DNA from 4 places in the Arthrobacter sp. WCS2018Hpa-7 genome. Region 1 is predicted to be linked to each of the others. Evidence: riboswitches for the same ligand, from Rfam matches in the RefSeq annotation. Region 1 holds a riboswitch; each other region holds the start of a gene.
The links. Region 1 has a riboswitch for thiamine pyrophosphate ahead of thiD (bifunctional hydroxymethylpyrimidine kinase/phosphomethylpyrimidine kinase). Riboswitches for the same ligand answer to the same signal wherever they lie in the genome.
Positions count from the first base shown of each region.

Region 1 (4,206 bases):
GGCCAGTTCCGCAGCTGCGGAGGTGACCTTCTCGCCGTCAACCAGGAGCAAGGCGGGCAGCTCAAGCGTGCTGCCGGCTCCACCGGGGACGCGGTTAAGCGTTACGTAGTCTCCAACGGAAACTTTTTCTTGGCGGCCGCCTGCGCGGACAATCGCGTACACCACTTGGGTACTCACTTCTCTCGACGTTTATAACTAAATTTGCGTGCGGAACCTGGAACCGAAATCAGGCTTGGTTCGCGCTGTGCCTCAACGCCGTGGACTTCTGATCGAAGTCCGCGAGTCATCCCTTGAACAATTCCAAGGGGCATAACCCAAGTGTTGGCGTAAGCACCGAAGATCAAGATTACGCTAGTTTGACCTTCAGCTGCAAATGAGGCCGGGTCCGGAGGCTACCACGTGACTTGCGTCACCAGTTGTAACGGACTCTCCCTGCACCGTGCCCATACAGCCTACAGGGTTTGGGGCGATTAACGTGATTTGACCCGCGACGCGCTGTGGCGATCCGGCAACCCGGACTAAAAAGCCCGGACAGAGCCCGTCAGGCGAAAAGCCGCGGAGCGTCAAAGAACGCAGTTTCATAGCGGCAGGACTGGGCAAAAGCCTCCACCATGGCTGCCCGCTCCCCCTCGGAAGCTGCCGCTGCAGCAGCGTCCGTGAAATTGATCGCATTCCTGGTGGCTGCAGCAAACTCTTCATCGGCGTAGGTCCTGAGCCAGTCCGCATAGGGATGCGCTGCCGGGGATCCAGCGTCCACGAAGGATGCATGGAGCTGCTGGCCCACCTCCGCGTAGAGCCAGTAGCACGGCAGGATGGCCGCCAGCACCACTGAGTAGCTGCCGGTGGCCGTTGATGCCAGCAAGTGGTCCACATAGGACTTGGTGACGGGCCCGGTTACCGAGGATGCCTCCCGGGTGCTGAGCCAATTCCTGTGCAGTTCCGATTCGACTTCCAGGCACTGTTGGGACGCTCTGGCCCAGAACAGCTGCTCCTCCTCAGTGGGTGCAAGGGCGCCCGCTCGCGCCAGGACCCTGGAGTAGCCGTTGAGGTAGATGGCGTCCTGGGCAAGGTAGTAATTGAACGCTGCTTCCGGGAGGTCGCCCGATTGCAGGCCGTCAATAAAGCTGAGCCTGTAGATTGCCTCGAGCTCCGGAGTGGCTTCCTTCCACAGGGCCGCCGCAAATTCCCCCGGCCTCAGGCTCTTATGGTGGTGGAAATGGTGGACCGGCCCACTTCCCTGGCCTACATCGAGGCTGTCCGAATGAAGCAGCGCCTTCAGCAACCACGGCTTGACCTCGCGCAAGGAAGTTTCCCAATCGCCCGTGCGGGCCTGGACAGTGGCCAGAGCCGACGACAACGAACAGCCCGTGCCGTGGCTGTTCTTCGTTTCCACGCGGGGTCCTGCTACCTCAATGACGTCCTGGCGCAGGAGTCCGCTGGTGTTGACCAACGCGTCCGGGCATTCCGTCCCTGCCAAATGTCCGCCCTTCACCAGGACCGTGTTGCCGCACTCAGCTGCCAGCCGCTTGCCTTGGTTCAACGCCGACTCCCAATCAGCAGCTTCAGGCTCCCCCAACAGCATGGCGAGCTCCGGGAGGTTCGGGGTAATAAGGTCCGCCAAGGGCAGGAGCGCGCCCAGGGCCTGCTCGGCAGAGCCTCGCAGGAGGCGGTCACCGCTGGTGGCCACCATCACCGGGTCAAGGACCACGACGGCGGGACGCACCGCCTCGAGCCAGGCGCGGACCTCATCGATGACCGCTGCGTCACCCAGCATGCCGATCTTGACGGCATCGATGGCGATGTCCGAGCTGATCGCTTCCAATTGCTGCCGCAGGAACTCCACCGGAGGAACGTGGACGGCGCTGACACCCAGCGTATTTTGGGCCGTCAACGCGGTGATCGCCGCCATGCCGTACCCGCCCAGCGCGGCAATGCTCTTAAGGTCTGCCTGGATACCGGCACCGCCGGAGGGGTCCGAGCCCGCGATGCTCAGTACGCGGGGCGTTTCACGGCCGGAAAATACCAATGGGTACACGGGAGAATACGACGATGACGTCATGGGGACATCCCTTCGCCGGTGCTAACCGGACAGGTTCAACGGGTCTGGATCTCAGCCTGGCCCTATGCCCGGCACCCCGTGTCAGTCCACCAGCGTAGCCGGGAAGCAGCACGGCTCGGGAACTGCGCCACGCAGAAGACCGGATGTGACCCTTGATCGCGGACAGCAAAGGGCCCTGCAGTACCCGCCGGTGACGGTTACTGCAGGGCCTTTGCGGATCAGATGCTAGAGCTCCGAAGCAGGTACGCCAACCCCAAGGATGATGGGTTCCTCGGATACCACCTTCTTGGCAGGCTCAGCCGGTGCTTTGGCCTCGTGAGCTGTTCCACGCGCTGCCGTAGCTGTTACCTCGTGGTGCTCAACGCTGGTCTCGTTGGCTGCGCCCTGGGCGCGGCTCGCACTGCGGTTGCGGCGCCCACTGCGTGACTTCGACGCCGACGCAGCTTCAGGGCCCTCATCTACAGGCCGCGCCACGGCGGCTTCCGGTGCAGCGGCTGCCTTGGAAGGAACCACGGTTTCGGGCCGTGCCTCGGGTGCCGCACCAAGGTGGGAGAACGCTTCGGCCAGGAGATCCAGGCTCATGGCCGGCTTGGCGGCCGGAGGTTCCTCATGGTGTTCCCCGAATGGCAGGGCAACCTCTTCGCCGCCGAATCGCAGAACCGGAGTGGAACGTGCGTCCCGAACCGATGCGTCCCGGTCTGGTTCAGGGGCAGCCTGTTCTCCGGCCCCGGCCTGTGCTGCAGCCCCAGCAGCTGCCTGCTGCTGGCCGGCGGCCCGTGCCTGCTCTTCCGCACGGTGAACTTCGTCATCGTGCAAGTGGGCAGCGTGGGCCGCAGCAGCAATCGTTGCCAGTGCAGCCCGAGTTGCCTCTGCCTTGGCCTGCTTGGCAGGATCCTGCGGCTCGGTGGCAGCAGGTGGTGCAGCAGGAGCGGAAGCAGTGGTGTGGACCGGCGCGGGAGCCTCGGCGACAGCCTGTCCCCCACCCTTCCCACGACGGCGCTTGCGTTCCGTTCGGGCAGCAGGTTGCTGCGTCTCAGTGTGCGGGCGGTGGTGCTCGGCAGCCACAACGTTGGCACGGCGGTGCTCCACGGGCTCGTCGTGGGTGACCACGCCGCGGCCGGCACAGTGCTCGCACTGCTCACCGAAGACCTCCAGGAGGCCGGTACCCATGCGTTTACGGGTCATCTGGACAAGGCCCAGTGACGTCACTTCGGCCACTTGGTGCTTGGTGCGGTCGCGGCCAAGGCACTCAACCATGCGGCGGAGGACGAGGTCGCGGTTGGACTCAAGGACCATGTCGATGAAGTCGATGACAATGATGCCGCCGATGTCACGCAGGCGAAGCTGGCGAACAACTTCCTCAGCAGCTTCGAGGTTGTTCTTAGTGACGGTTTCCTCAAGGTTTCCACCGCTGCCGGTGAACTTACCTGTGTTGACGTCCACCACGGTCATGGCTTCGGTGCGGTCGATGACCAACGAGCCACCGGACGGCAGGAAGACCTTGCGTTCCAGTGCCTTGTGGATCTGCTCGTCAATGCGCCAGGCACCGAAGATGTCCTGGTCCTTGGTCCACTTCTCAAGGCGGCCCACAAGGTCGGGGGCAACGTAGGTCACGTAGGCCTCGATGGTGTCCCAGGCGTCGTCGCCGGAAACGATCAGTTTGGAGAAGTCCTCGTTGAAGACGTCACGGACCACCTTGATGGTCAGGTCCGGCTCGCCGTAGAGCAGTTCCGGAGCCAGGACCTTGGTGGAGGAGGCCTGACCTTCGATGCCTTCCCACTGGGCGCGCAGGCGGTTGATGTCGTGCGTCAGTTCTTCTTCCGACGCACCTTCAGCAGCCGTGCGGACAATGACGCCTGCGTTTTCCGGCAAACGGTCCTTCAGGATGCGCTTGAGGCGGTTGCGCTCAACGTCGGGCAGCTTGCGGGAAATGCCGGTCATGGAACCACCGGGCACGTATACCAAGTAGCGGCCGGGCAGGGAGATCTGGCTGGTGAGGCGGGCACCCTTGTGGCCTACAGGGTCCTTGGTGACCTGCACCAGGACGGAATCGCCGGACTTCAGCGCGTTCTCGATCCGGCGCGGCTGGCCCTCGAGGTTGACCGCGTCCCAGTTGACTTCTCCGGCGTACAACACGGCGTTGCGTC
Region 1 is NZ_JAVTJB010000006.1:186,124-190,329, forward strand. It holds gene rplU (50S ribosomal protein L21) at 1-165, opposite strand, end outside; gene thiD (bifunctional hydroxymethylpyrimidine kinase/phosphomethylpyrimidine kinase) at 542-2,059, opposite strand; TPP riboswitch at 2,050-2,148, opposite strand; gene RQH14_RS09480 (Rne/Rng family ribonuclease) at 2,285-4,206, opposite strand, start outside.

Region 2 (4,206 bases), on a different contig from region 1:
CACATGGTGGGTCGCTCCGCCTACCGCACCAAGCACGGCCACCGCGAGATGCTCACCAAGGACGAACTCGAAGCCGTTGTTCAACGGGCGGCTGCCGGGCAAGAACCCCGGAACGACCACTAAAAGTCCCAGTCACAGCAAACGCGGGGCCGCCGTGCGTCCACTGGTGTTCATTCCATCAGGTGGAGGCAAAGCGACCCCGCGTTGTTGTCTGTGGTTGAGGCTAGAGGATGTCGTGCGTCTTGGCGAAACGTGCAATGGCACGCTGGGTGCCACGGCTGGCCAACACCTGAATCAGGGTGCTGACGAAGGCTGAGATCAGCGCAAAAGTCAGCGCTGAACGCAAGCTCGTTTCCATGTCGTCGTTGCCCAGGGGTGGTTTGTTGCCAGTGGCCTTTTCCCACCCTTTGTTGACGAGTTTGGTGCCAACGAAGCCCGCTCCGAGGCTCACTCCGGTACCCAGCAGCTTGAAGAAGAGGTTCATGCCTCCAGCCTAGCCGTCCATGGGCCAACTCAAGTGTCAGCGTCGGCTTTCCCGCTCCTTCAGGAACGCTGCCAGGGACCCCACCGGGGCCAACACTGGAACGACCGTGTGTTCCGCCGACCAGACAGCGTCCACCGTCTCAAAATCGGCGATTTCCTTGAGCAGGTAATAGGTGGGCGGCATCAGCTTCAGCGTCCCGGCCGCCTCCGCTTCCAGAATTCCGTCCACCGGCATCCACAACGATTGCCAGGCCTCCGTGGTTTGATGCCGGGGCTCGGCTCCAGGGACGGGTTTTGCAAGGTAGAAGTAGGTGTCAAAGCGCTTCGGCATGTCCGTGGGCGTGATCCAGTTGGCCCACGGTCGGACGTCCGCGGCGCTGATGCTGAGCCCCGACTCCTCCTGGACTTCGCGGATTGCGGCGGTGAGGACCGTGCCTGCGTTGGTCACGGCCTGCGCTGAGTTGGTGCCGGCACCTGAGTCGGAGTCGGTGCCGGTGCCGATGGAACTCGAACTCCAGGCGGCAGCGTGGCGTTGAAGCAGCTCCGCTGGGTAGTCCCAGCCTGACTCGTCCGCAGCATCCACCCTGCCGCCTGGGAAGACCACCATTCCGGCGGCGAAGTCCATGGTGCTGACCCGGTGCTGGACGAACGCCTCGAGCCCGCCCGGGGAATCACGGAGCAGGATGACACTGGCAGCGAGCCGTGGCTCGGATATGGTGCCCTCGCCGACAGCGTGATCCTGACTGGGTGGATTGTTCATGAAAAGTGCCCCTTTGCCGCGGTCGAGTCTGCTGGATCATTCTCTCAGGTCTCGTTGTGGGGCCTGGTGTGCATGCCAAGACCGGCGCGAAGGGTGTAGAGCGGGCCTCGCAACGTCCGATTGTGACCACCTGCCGGCAACGGACCAGCGCCCGCAACACGCGCAGGTGTAAACTGAACCAGCCCATCAGGGCAGATTTGATAACGACAGGGGAGCGCCGCCGTCGGACCTTGCAGAGATGCAGGAGACGCGAGGGCGCTGAGAGTGCGGACAGCCGCAGACCCTCGAACCTGATCCGGTTAGTACCGGCGCAAGGGAGTCGAGCTTCTCAGAGTGTCCGGATCCGGGCGGCGCAGGCCGGTTGGAAATCCGGGGAGCACTTTCCCCTCCTGTAACCTCAGGAGGCAGAAAAATGACCACGGTAAACGTGAAGAAGGCCAGTTACACCTGGCGTGTTGTAGACATCGTTGTGGCGGCTCTTATCGCCATCGCAGGCGGCGTGATCTTCTGGGCCTGGTCCCAGGGTGCCGCGCTGGTTTCCATCCCCATGAACGCGACGTATCCGCCGCTCACCGGCCTGATCGCCGGTGGCTGGATGATCCCCGCAGTCCTGGGCATGCTCATTATCCGCAAGCCGGGCGCAGCGTTGTTCTGCGAAGCTGTCGCGGCCACCGGTGAGCTCATCATGGGTTCCCAGTACGGCACCACCGTCCTGATCTCCGGCGTCCTGCAGGGTTTGGGCGCGGAGCTCATCTTCGCCGCTTTCCGGTACAAGAAGTTCAACCTGCCCACGGCCCTCCTCGCGGGTGCCGGTGCGGGCCTCTTCTGCGGCCTGAACGACTCCTTCCTCCCGTGGGGCTGGAACATCGCCTACGAGGCCGTGGACAAGCTGGCGTACATCACCTTCACCACGATTTCGGGTGCGATCATCGCTGGCGCACTGTCCTGGATTGCCACCCGTGGCTTGGCGAAAACCGGCGTGCTGAGCTCCTTCGCATCGCGCAAGGCCGCGTCGGAGCCCGTCTTCAGCTGATGCCCGCCACGCAGAGCGGCAGCAACAACAGCAGCCCGGTACGGCCTGCCGCCATCTCCGCCGAGGGCTGGGCTTGGCGGCATGCCGGCCGGTCCACTCCGGCCATTCATGGGTTGGACCTCCGGATTGAACCTGGCGAGCGGGTTCTCCTTCTGGGACCTTCCGGTGCCGGCAAATCAACGCTGCTGCACGCCCTTGCCGGCGTGTTGGGCGATGAGGAAGACGACTCGGACGAGTCAGGTTCGCTGCTAATCGACGGCGTGGCGCCCCGGGAGCAGCGGGGCCGCGCCGGGCTGATGCAGCAGGACCCGGAAACGCAGGTGGTCTTGTCGCGGGTTGGCGACGACGTGGCCTTTGGTGCCGAGAACCTTGCTGTGCCGCGGGACGAGATCTGGTCCCGCGTCCATGAAGCGCTCGACGACGTCGGGTTGCGTACCGCTGCCGGTGGCGGTTTGGCGTTGGACCACCCGACGGCGGCACTCTCCGGAGGGCAGAAGCAGCGCCTTGCACTGGCGGGCATCCTGGCGATGCGGCCGGGCCTGATCCTGTTGGATGAACCGACCGCCAACCTGGATCCGGCAGGCGTTTTGGAGGTGCGTGACGCGGTGAAGCGCTGCCTCGACAAGACCGGCGCAACGCTGGTGGTGGTGGAGCACCGCGTGTCCGTCTGGAAAGACCTGGTGGACCGGATCGTGGTCCTGCAGCCGGGTTCCCTGGCGGCGGGAACGGGAACGGGCACGGCAAAGGCCGGGGTCCTCTTGGACGGCCCGCCTGACAAGGTCCTGTCCGAAGCCCGCACCATGTTGATGGCCGCCGGCGTTTGGGTGCCTGGGTACGTTCCGGCCACCCGCGAACGGCGCAGCCAACCCCACACCTCCCAACTGCTCCTTGCAGCCCAGGACCTCGCAGTTTCCCGGGAGAAGCCGCGGCGCAAGGGCTTCAAGACCTTCCCGCCGGTCCCAGTGCAAACGGGAATCACCGCGCAGGTCCGGGCCGGCCAAGCATTGACCATCACTGGAGCCAACGGCGCCGGAAAGTCCACGTTTGCGCTCACGTTGGCCGGCCTTCTTGCGCCGGTGGACGGCACGGTGAGTGCCGCCGTCGAGCTTTCCGAAGGGGCCGGCATTGACCCGTTCAAGTGGAAAGCAGACCAGCTGATTTCACGGATCGGTACGGTGTTCCAGGAACCGGAGCACCAGTTCGTCACGGGCAAGGTCCTGGACGAGCTCATGTTTGGGCCCAGGCATGTGGGCCGCGGCGAAGAACGCGTCGACGAACTGTTGGAGCGGCTGCGGCTTACGCATTTGGTGGATGCCAACCCCTACACCCTTTCCGGCGGCGAGAAGCGGCGGCTTTCGGTGGCCACCGTGCTGGCCGCGCACCCCAAAGTCCTGGTGCTCGACGAGCCCACGTTCGGTCAGGACGCCAATACGTGGGCCGAGCTGGCGTCGTTCCTTTCAGAGTTGTTGGACGCCGGAACGGCTGTGGTCTCCGTGACCCATGACCAGGAATTCAGCGCAGTGCTCGGCGGAACGGAGCTTCGGCTCGGTCCGGTCCAGCATGGTGAAGCCACGCATCAGGAAGCGGGTGCAGCATGAGGGATGCGTTGAATCTCCGCGGGAATCATGCCCTGCTGACCCGAGCCAACCCCTTGGCAAAGTTCGTGTCCGTTTTCCTGATTTCCCTGGTGCTGGCCCTGTCCATCGACTGGGTATCGGCGTCCGCGGCGCTGGTTGCGGAGCTGGCGTTGTTTCCGCTCGCCGGGCTTACGCTCAGGCTTCTGTGGCAGCGCGCTTGGCCGCTGATCATCGCGGCCGCGATCGGTGGCTGGAGCACTGCGATCGTGGCGGCGGACAGCGGCGCTGTACTGCTCGACGTCGGACTCTGGTCCATCAGCGAAGGTTCCCTTGAGCTGGGGCTGGGTTTCATG
Region 2 is NZ_JAVTJB010000013.1:47,452-51,657, reverse strand. It holds gene mnhG (monovalent cation/H(+) antiporter subunit G) at 1-123, shown strand, start outside; gene RQH14_RS14685 (DUF4235 domain-containing protein) at 224-484, opposite strand; gene RQH14_RS14680 (NUDIX hydrolase) at 521-1,243, opposite strand; TPP riboswitch at 1,442-1,578, shown strand; gene RQH14_RS14675 (ECF transporter S component) at 1,656-2,276, shown strand; gene RQH14_RS14670 (ABC transporter ATP-binding protein) at 2,276-3,874, shown strand; gene RQH14_RS14665 (energy-coupling factor transporter transmembrane component T) at 3,871-4,206, shown strand, end outside.
Region 2: another riboswitch for thiamine pyrophosphate. It lies ahead of RQH14_RS14675 (ECF transporter S component); the one in region 1 lies ahead of thiD (bifunctional hydroxymethylpyrimidine kinase/phosphomethylpyrimidine kinase).

Region 3 (4,206 bases), on a different contig from region 1:
CTTGCAGGTGAACGTGTCCGATTCCGGCCTCCGCCTCGCGCTGTCCGGTCACCGCCGCTTCACTCAGGTGCTGCTGGAGGAATCGCTGCGGAGGCAAGGCAACATTGTCCATCACCACATTCTTGCCGTCCCACTGCCAGAGTTCACGCGGCTTGTCGTAGTAGAGCTCAATCCCATTGCCTTCAGGATCGGTAAAGTAGAACGCTTCGCTGACCAGGTGGTCGGCACTGCCCGCAAACGCGCGGGGCTCGTACTCGGCAGCGGTGGCGATGGTGGCAGCCAGTGAAGGCTGATCGTGGAAGAGAATGGCCGTGTGGAACAGGCCGGCCTCCCCGCGGCCTGGAATCTGGAGCCCTGAGGCCGGAGCAAGGTGCACCACGGGCTTTCCGACGCGCCCCAAGTAAAGCCCACCATCCTGCTCGGCCACGACGTCAAGGCCAAGGGCCCGCTGATAGTAGTCGCTCATAACCGTCATGTCGCCGACCTTGAGCATGACAGTGCCCATGGTCAGTTCGGCAGGCAGAAGATCCTGGCTGAGTGGTGTGGTCATGTGAAGCTCCCGAGTTCGAGGTGCCGCTCATCAGCACCGTTCCTACTTCTCTAAATTACTTGAAGCTTCAATTTATTCCTAATGGACCAAGGAACCCCGAAGAACGATGTGCTTGAGGTTGGAAACAGTCTCCAGCCGGATCCTGGGATCCTCGGAACACAGCACGACGTCGGCACTCGCCCCTTCGCTGATGCCTTCGGCTCCCAGCCACTCCCGGGCACGCCACGCCGCGGCGTCCACGACCGCCGCCGGCGGCAGGCCGGCGTCGTGCAATTCCTTCATTTCCTCGGCGATCCTGCCGTGCTTGATCACGCTTCCGGCGTCTGTGCCCGTGTAGATGGCCACCCCGGCCTCAAAGGCCTCCAGCACACGCTCACGCCGCCGCTCCCAAAGCCGCACCATATGGTCCGCATAGACAGGAAACTTCGGAGCAGCCTGGGCAGCGATGTCCGGGAAGGTCGCGATATTGACCAAGGTAGGAACGATCGGCACGGACTGTTCCACCAAACGCGGAATGTGTCGTGGCAGCAGGCCGGTCGCGTGTTCAATGCAGTCGATGTCGGCATCCAGCATGTCGTCCACTGTGTCTTCGGCAAAGCAGTGGGCCGTCACCCTGGCACCTTCATCGTGGGCGGCAGAGATGGCGTCCTTGACGACTTTCGCGGGGAAGGAGGCAGCGAGGTCACCCACGCCACGGTCAATCCAGTCCCCCACCAACTTGACCCACCCGTCTCCATCCCGGGCTTCCTTCCGAACGGTCTCCACGAGTTGGTCCGGTTCGATTTCATGCCCCAAACCGCGGAGGTAGCGCCGGCTCCGGGCAATATGCCTTCCGGCCCGGATCAGCCGGGGCACGTCCGAACGTTGCTGGACCCAACGGGTGTCACTGGGTGATCCGGCGTCCCGGATCAGCAGAGTCCCGGCGTCGAGGTCAGCCTGGGCTTGGGCAAGGGTGGTCCGCTCGTCAACAGCGCCGCCCACTCCCAAACCGATGTGGCAGTGGGCATCAACGAAGCCCGGGAGGACCCAGCCATCTAGAACGCAGTCCGGTGCCTTCGTGGGGCGCACAAACGTCAAGGTGCCGTCCACGGACCACATCCCATGGCGCTGGTCGTTCCGTGACACGAGCACGGGTCCGGTGAATTCGATGATCTTGGCCATGGAAAAAGCCTAGTCCGCAAGTCCAAGGGAGTTCAGGTTGCTGCAACCCCGGACTCCATGTGACTGGGAGCCTCCGGGGAGCTGTGGTAGCTTCGTCTACGACCACACGGGGGCCCCTGCAGGGGCTGAGATCGGACTGATGCAGTCTGCGACCGTTGAACCTGTCCGGGTAATGCCGGCGAAGGAAGTGAGTGATCCTTTGAGCACCACCAAAACACAGCACAGCCCTGCCCAAAACCGGGCCGACTCCAGCGCAAAGACACCGGAATCCGTGACGCAATCGCTGAAATCCCATTCATTGGCCTACCTTGAGGACCCGGACCACGGGATCCGGGTGCCCGTCACGGAGATCGCTTTGGAGCCCTCCCCCAACGGCAAAGCAAACCCGGCGTTCCAGGTGTACCGCACGGCGGGTCCCGGCAGCGATCCCGTTGTAGGGCTTGAGCCTTTCCGCTCTTCATGGATCGAAGCCCGCTGTGACACCGTGGCTTACCGCGGACGGGAACGAAACCTGCTGGACGACGGCAAGTCTGCGGTTCGGCGCGGCGAAGCATCAGCAGAGTGGAAGGGCACTCAACCGGTGCCCCGCCGCGCCGTCGAAGGTAAAACCGTCACGCAGATGCACTACGCCAAGCAGGGCACGGTGACTCCGGAGATGCAGTTCGTCGCGTTGCGGGAGGGCTGCGACGTTGAGCTGGTCCGCAGCGAAGTCGCCGCAGGACGGGCGATCATTCCCAACAACATCAACCATCCCGAGTCAGAGCCGATGATCATCGGCAAGGCATTCCTGGTGAAGATCAACGCCAACATCGGCAACTCAGCCGTGACGAGCTCCATCGCGGAGGAGGTGGACAAACTGCAGTGGGCCACTCAGTGGGGTGCCGATACCGTCATGGATCTCTCCACTGGCGACGATATCCACACCACCCGGGAGTGGATCATCCGCAACTCCCCGGTCCCCATCGGGACGGTCCCCATCTACCAGGCGCTGGAGAAGGTCAACGGCGAGGCGAACAAGCTGACATGGGAGATATTCCGGGACACTGTGATCGAGCAATGTGAGCAGGGCGTGGACTACATGACCATCCACGCCGGCGTGCTTCTGCGATATGTGCCGCTGACCGCCAACCGGGTCACGGGAATTGTCTCCCGTGGCGGGTCGATCATGGCGGGTTGGTGCCTGGCGCACCATCAGGAAAACTTCCTCTACACGCATTTTGACGAGCTCTGCGAAATCTTCGCCCAGTACGACGTCGCCTTCTCGCTGGGCGACGGCCTGCGCCCGGGCGCAACCGCCGATGCCAACGACGCAGCCCAGTTCGCCGAGTTGGATACACTCGCCGACCTGACACAGCGGGCGTGGGAGTTCGATGTGCAGGTGATGGTGGAAGGACCTGGCCACGTGCCGTTCCACCTGGTGCGGGAAAATGTGGAACGCCAGCAGGAACTGTGCAAAGGAGCCCCCTTCTACACCTTGGGGCCCTTGGTCACCGATGTCGCTCCTGGCTATGACCACATCACCTCAGCCATCGGCGCCGCCGAGATCGCCAGGTACGGCACTGCCATGCTCTGCTACGTGACCCCCAAGGAACATTTGGGTCTTCCCAATAAGGACGACGTCAAGACCGGTGTCATCACGTACAAGATCGCAGCCCACGCCGCCGACCTCGCCAAGGGCCATCCAGGGGCCCATGAGCGTGACGATGCCCTGTCAAAGGCCAGGTTCGAATTCCGTTGGCGGGACCAGTTTGCCCTCTCGTTGGACCCTGTGACAGCGGAAGCCTTCCATGACGAAACGCTGCCGGCCGAACCGGCCAAGACCGCCCATTTCTGTTCCATGTGCGGCCCCAAGTTCTGTTCGATGCGCATCAGCCAGGACATCCGTGACGAATACGGATCAGAAGAGGCGCAGACGGCCATAGCGGAAATGTACAGTGGCATGCGCGGAAAGAGCCAGGAATTCCTGGCATCGGGCGGAAAGGTCTATTTGCCGGAACTTCAGGTACCCGGCAGCCCAGGCACGGTTGAGGCCGGCTCAGGAAGCCTGAACTGACATGGCCCGTCCGACGTCGCCAACAAACGAGCGGATGATGTGATCGCCGTCCACTGAATCCTGGGGCCGGTGTCCTCCCGCAGCAACACGGCGGAGGGCGCCGGTTTCCTGGAGATAGCCGGCGATTTCTTCGTACAGGGGTTCCCACCCACCGGTGAGAACCAACGTGGGGACGCCGGGTACGATGTGCAGCGGAGCTTCCCAAGGCGGGGCTTGAAGCCTGAGCCTGCGGGCGGAACGGCGCGCTTCGGGAGTATCCAATCCCCCCGTTTCGGCAGAAAACGCCCGGCGGTAGTACTCACGTTGATAGTCGGCGTCGTTGAGCTGGCTCCGTACATCGAACAGCGGTGCCATGAGGGCACGGTGGGAAGCTGTGGCTGGAAGCTCTGCCGTCAGGGACAAACAAGCAGGCTCAACCAAGCTCAGCGAATACACCAGGTCC
Region 3 is NZ_JAVTJB010000009.1:17,304-21,509, forward strand. It holds gene RQH14_RS11655 (VOC family protein) at 1-550, opposite strand, end outside; gene RQH14_RS11660 (amidohydrolase family protein) at 629-1,711, opposite strand; TPP riboswitch at 1,808-1,915, shown strand; gene thiC (phosphomethylpyrimidine synthase ThiC) at 1,911-3,764, shown strand; gene RQH14_RS11670 (alpha/beta hydrolase) at 3,747-4,206, opposite strand, start outside.
Region 3: another riboswitch for thiamine pyrophosphate. It lies ahead of thiC (phosphomethylpyrimidine synthase ThiC); the one in region 1 lies ahead of thiD (bifunctional hydroxymethylpyrimidine kinase/phosphomethylpyrimidine kinase).

Region 4 (4,206 bases), on a different contig from region 1:
ACCGTGACCTCGAAGGAATTGCCGTTGGCGGCAGGGCCCTGGGAAGGGGCGGGGGCCTCTTGTGAGGCCGACGGGACGGCGGGGACGGGGGTGGCCTGTCCTTGGACCGCAGCAGCCACCAGCGTCAGGGACAGCACCGTGGACACGATTCCAACCACCAGGCCGGCGAACCATACGACGATCGTGATGATCCAGGCCTTCTTCTTGTTTTCGGGATAACCCAGCAGCGGGCGGCCTTCCTTATCCCGCGCGTTGCCGGTCAGCGTGATGATGAGGTCCACGATGGACCAGATGCCGAGTCCGCCCGCAGTGAGCAGCTTGGCAATGCCGGTGCCGATCTTTCCCAGGTAAAAACGGTCGACACCGAGGCCACCCAGAAGCAATGACAGGATCCAGGTGACCATGAAGGACTTGGCCGGAGTGCCCATTCCGGGAGCGCCATAAGGGCTGGAACCCGGGCCCGGCTGGTAGGTCTGCTGCCCGCCTTGGTACTGGTTGCCGAAAGCACCGGGTGCAGGGGGTACTGGTGGAGCGCCGTTCCCGTTGTGGGGCGCGGGCGGGTAGCTCGGGTTACTCATGGAACATCCTTCAGGGGAGTGGGTGCGAGGAGGAGGACACGCGGCCTGCGGCAGGCCTGGCGGTCAACTCACTTCCAATCAGCCTAGTAGGACCAGCGCGGCAAACAGCAAATCTCCGCGGGCGGGATGTGGAAAGCCGGGGATAGTCTTGGATCATGGGCACTTCCCGGGACGTGGCACCTTCTGCCGGACAACTCGCCGCGGAACTGCTGGGTGCCATGGCCTACGGCGAGTTGTCGGCTTTCGGCCGGCTTTCGTTCGATTCCCGATACGCCCCCACGCTCCATGACCGGTCGGTGCTGGCAAAAATTGCCGTCGGCGCGTACGGAAACTTCGCGCTGCTCAGCGATCGGCTAGCGGAAATGGGCCTCGATCCCGAGGAAGCCATGCTGCCGTTCCAGCGTTCCTTCGATCACTTCCATGAACGCACCAAGCCCGGGGACTGGTTCGAATCCGTGATGAAGGCATACGTCATCGACACCGTCTCCTCGGACTTCTACCGGGCTGTCGCTGCCTTCCTGGATCCAACAACACAGCAGTTCGTGGACCGGGTTGCCTCTCCCGACCAAGCAACCGAGGTACTTCGAGTCCTGCTGCGGCGGGCCTTGGCCGATGACCCTCGACTCGCCTCGCGACTGGCGTTGTGGGGCCGCCGGCTGGTGGGGGAAGCGCTGACGCAGGCGCAGAGGGTGGGCATGGAGCATCCACAGTTGGGGCCAACACTGAAAAGCGGTGGAGATGCCCGCGCCGCAGTCAAGAGACTGACGGGCGAGCTCGCCGAGCGGCACTCACGCCGGATGACGGCCCTGGGCCTGACTGCATAGCGGCTTGGCCGGGCTTATGTCCGAAAGGCTTTAAGCGGCCAGGCTCAGACGGTGTCCAGCGCTTTCAGCAGCGACTTGGCCGCCGTCGTCGGATCCACAGCTTCAGTGATGGCGCGGACCACCACAATCCGGCTGGCTCCGGCAGCCAGTACCTGCTCCACATTGCTGAGATCGATCCCGCCAATGGCGAACCAGGGCAGGTTTACGGCACCGCCGGTGGTCTCATCTGCACGCTTGCTCGCTTCTGCGGCATATGTGACCAGGTCCAGGCCCACGGCTTCCCGGCCGGGTTTGGTGGGTGTTGCCCAGACGGGCCCTACACAGAAATAGTCCAGGCCTCCCTGTCCTGGTGATGCTGCGATGGCGGCATTTACCTGCTCGGGGGAGTGGGTGGAGAGGCCGATCGTTACGGGCTCCGGAAGCAACGTCCGAGCCACCGTCAACGGCAGGTCCTTTTGCCCGATGTGAAACACCGGAGCCCCGGAAACGCTGGCAACATCGGCGCGATCGTTGACAGCCCAGAGCCGTCCATGACGTTGCGCAACTCCTTGCAGGACCGCCAACAGCTCCAATTCCTCGGCTGCTTCCAGGGTCTTGTCGCGCAGCTGGATGATGTCCACCCCGCCCTCAAAGGCAGCGTCCACAAAGTCTTCAAAATCGCCCTGCCGTTTCCGGGCATCAGTGCACAGATACAGGCGGGCGGTGGCGAGGGCATCAGTCGGGGTCATGGAAACCAGAGTAGTTCCTCTAAACTGGGCACGTACTGCGGGAGCCGCGACGTTCGCTATATGACTGTCCGGCTGAGAGGGCTTCAGCGCCGACCGCTTGACCTGATCCGGCTAGTACCGGCGTAGGGAAGGAAACCGGAATGGCAGATCCCCGCCAAACCTCCATGCATGCCGATGTGGCTGTCATTGGTGGCGGCATCATCGGTCTGGGCATCGCCAGCGAAGCACGCCGACTTGGCCGCTCAGTGGTGGTGATCGATCCCGCACCGGCTGCCGGAGCCACATTCGCTGCCGCCGGAATGCTCGCCCCCGTGAGTGAATTGCATTACCAGGAGGAAGACCTCCTTGAGCTGATGCTGGAATCGTCACGGCTTTGGCCGTCCTTCGCCGCAAGCCTGACCCGCGGAGGAGAAGACACCGGATACCGCACGACGCCGACAATCGCCGTGGGTGCCGACGCCGCGGACCGCAGGGCGCTGGCAGACCTCCGTGCGGTGCAGCTCGCGTCAGGCCTCGGGGTTGAGCCGCTGTCGTTGCGCGACGCCCGGGACCGCGAACCCCTCCTCAGCCCACAAATTTCCAGTGCCTTCGATATTCCCGCCGATCACCAGGTTGATCCCCGGAAGCTCGCGGCATGCCTGCTGTCAGGATTGGCACGCCACACGGCCAGCGACTCCAGCTGGGTTTCGGGGGCTGGGGACGGGTTTGCCGTGGCCTCGACGGCGCTCCGCTTGCTGTGGGACCGAGGGCGGGTCTCCGGCGTGGAACTCACGTCCGGTGCCGCTGTCCACTCCACAGAAACGGTGGTCGCCAACGGACTGGGGGCGGCAGGCCTTGAGGGGCTGCCGGACGGGCTCAGCCTTCCCGTGCGGCCCGTGTATGGCGACATCCTCAGGCTTCGGGTGCCTGAACACCTCCGGCCCCTGCTCACTTCCACCGTCCGAGGGATGGTCCGCGGAGTGCCCGTCTACATCGTACCCAGGGACGACGGCACGGTAGTCATCGGGGCCACCCAACGCGAGGACGGACTGTCCTCATCCCACAACGCGGTCTCAGCCGGGGGCGTCTACCAGTTGCTGCGGGACGCCCAAGCATTAGTCCCCGCGGTGGCGGAACTTGAACTGCTCGAAGCGACGGCCCGGGCCCGCCCCGGCACCCCGGACAACGCCCCGCTGCTTGGACGGGTCGCCGGTTCCAGCGGGGATGTTGATGGCCTGGTGATCGCCACAGGATTCTTCCGGCATGGCGTCCTCCTGACGCCCGCGGCCGCGCGGATCGTGGGCGGGCTGATCAACGGCTCGTCAGACCCCCGGTGGGCCCCATTCCGCCCGGACCGCTTCACGGCCACTCCATCGACAGCGCGGGCGCTCACGCCGGCACACGCTCCCAGCAAGGAAACAGCATGAACATCAAACTCAACGGATCCGATCACGCAGTGCCGGAGGACGCTTCAGTCAGCACCTTGGTCACAGCCGTCACCGGCCGCGTCCTGGACCACCGCGGACAGGCAGCCGACGGCGGCAAGCTTGGTGTCGCCGTCGCCCGTAATTCCGAAGTGGTGCCGCGCAGCCAATGGTCCGCAACGGCGCTCGCCGACGGAGACGAACTCGAACTTGTTACCGCAGTCCAAGGAGGCTGACATCATGACGACAGCAAACACAGAGGTCCATACTGACGCACTGGAGATCGACGGCGTCCACTTCGGCTCCCGCTTGATCATGGGGACGGGAGGTGCGCCGAGCCTGGACGGCCTGGGCGCAGCGCTCCTGGCATCCGGAACTGAGCTCACCACAGTAGCCATGCGGCGCTACTCACCCGCTGAAACAGGATCACTCTTCCAGCTCCTGGTGGACCACGGCATCCGCGTGTTGCCCAACACCGCCGGTTGCTTCACCGCCAAGGATGCCGTGATGACCGCAGAACTGGCACGCGAGGCACTGGAAACGGACTGGGTGAAGTTGGAAGTCATCGCCGACGAACACACCCTCCTTCCAGACGCTGTGGAACTCGTCGAAGCAACGGAACAGCTGGTGAACCGTGGATTCAAGGTCTTTGCCTACACCAATGATGATCCCG
Region 4 is NZ_JAVTJB010000005.1:201,173-205,378, reverse strand. It holds gene RQH14_RS08175 (TM2 domain-containing protein) at 1-578, opposite strand, end outside; gene RQH14_RS08170 (ferritin-like fold-containing protein) at 734-1,402, shown strand; gene thiE (thiamine phosphate synthase) at 1,447-2,130, opposite strand; TPP riboswitch at 2,158-2,276, shown strand; gene thiO (glycine oxidase ThiO) at 2,271-3,536, shown strand; gene thiS (sulfur carrier protein ThiS) at 3,533-3,769, shown strand; gene RQH14_RS08150 (thiazole synthase) at 3,774-4,206, shown strand, end outside.
Region 4: another riboswitch for thiamine pyrophosphate. It lies ahead of thiO (glycine oxidase ThiO); the one in region 1 lies ahead of thiD (bifunctional hydroxymethylpyrimidine kinase/phosphomethylpyrimidine kinase).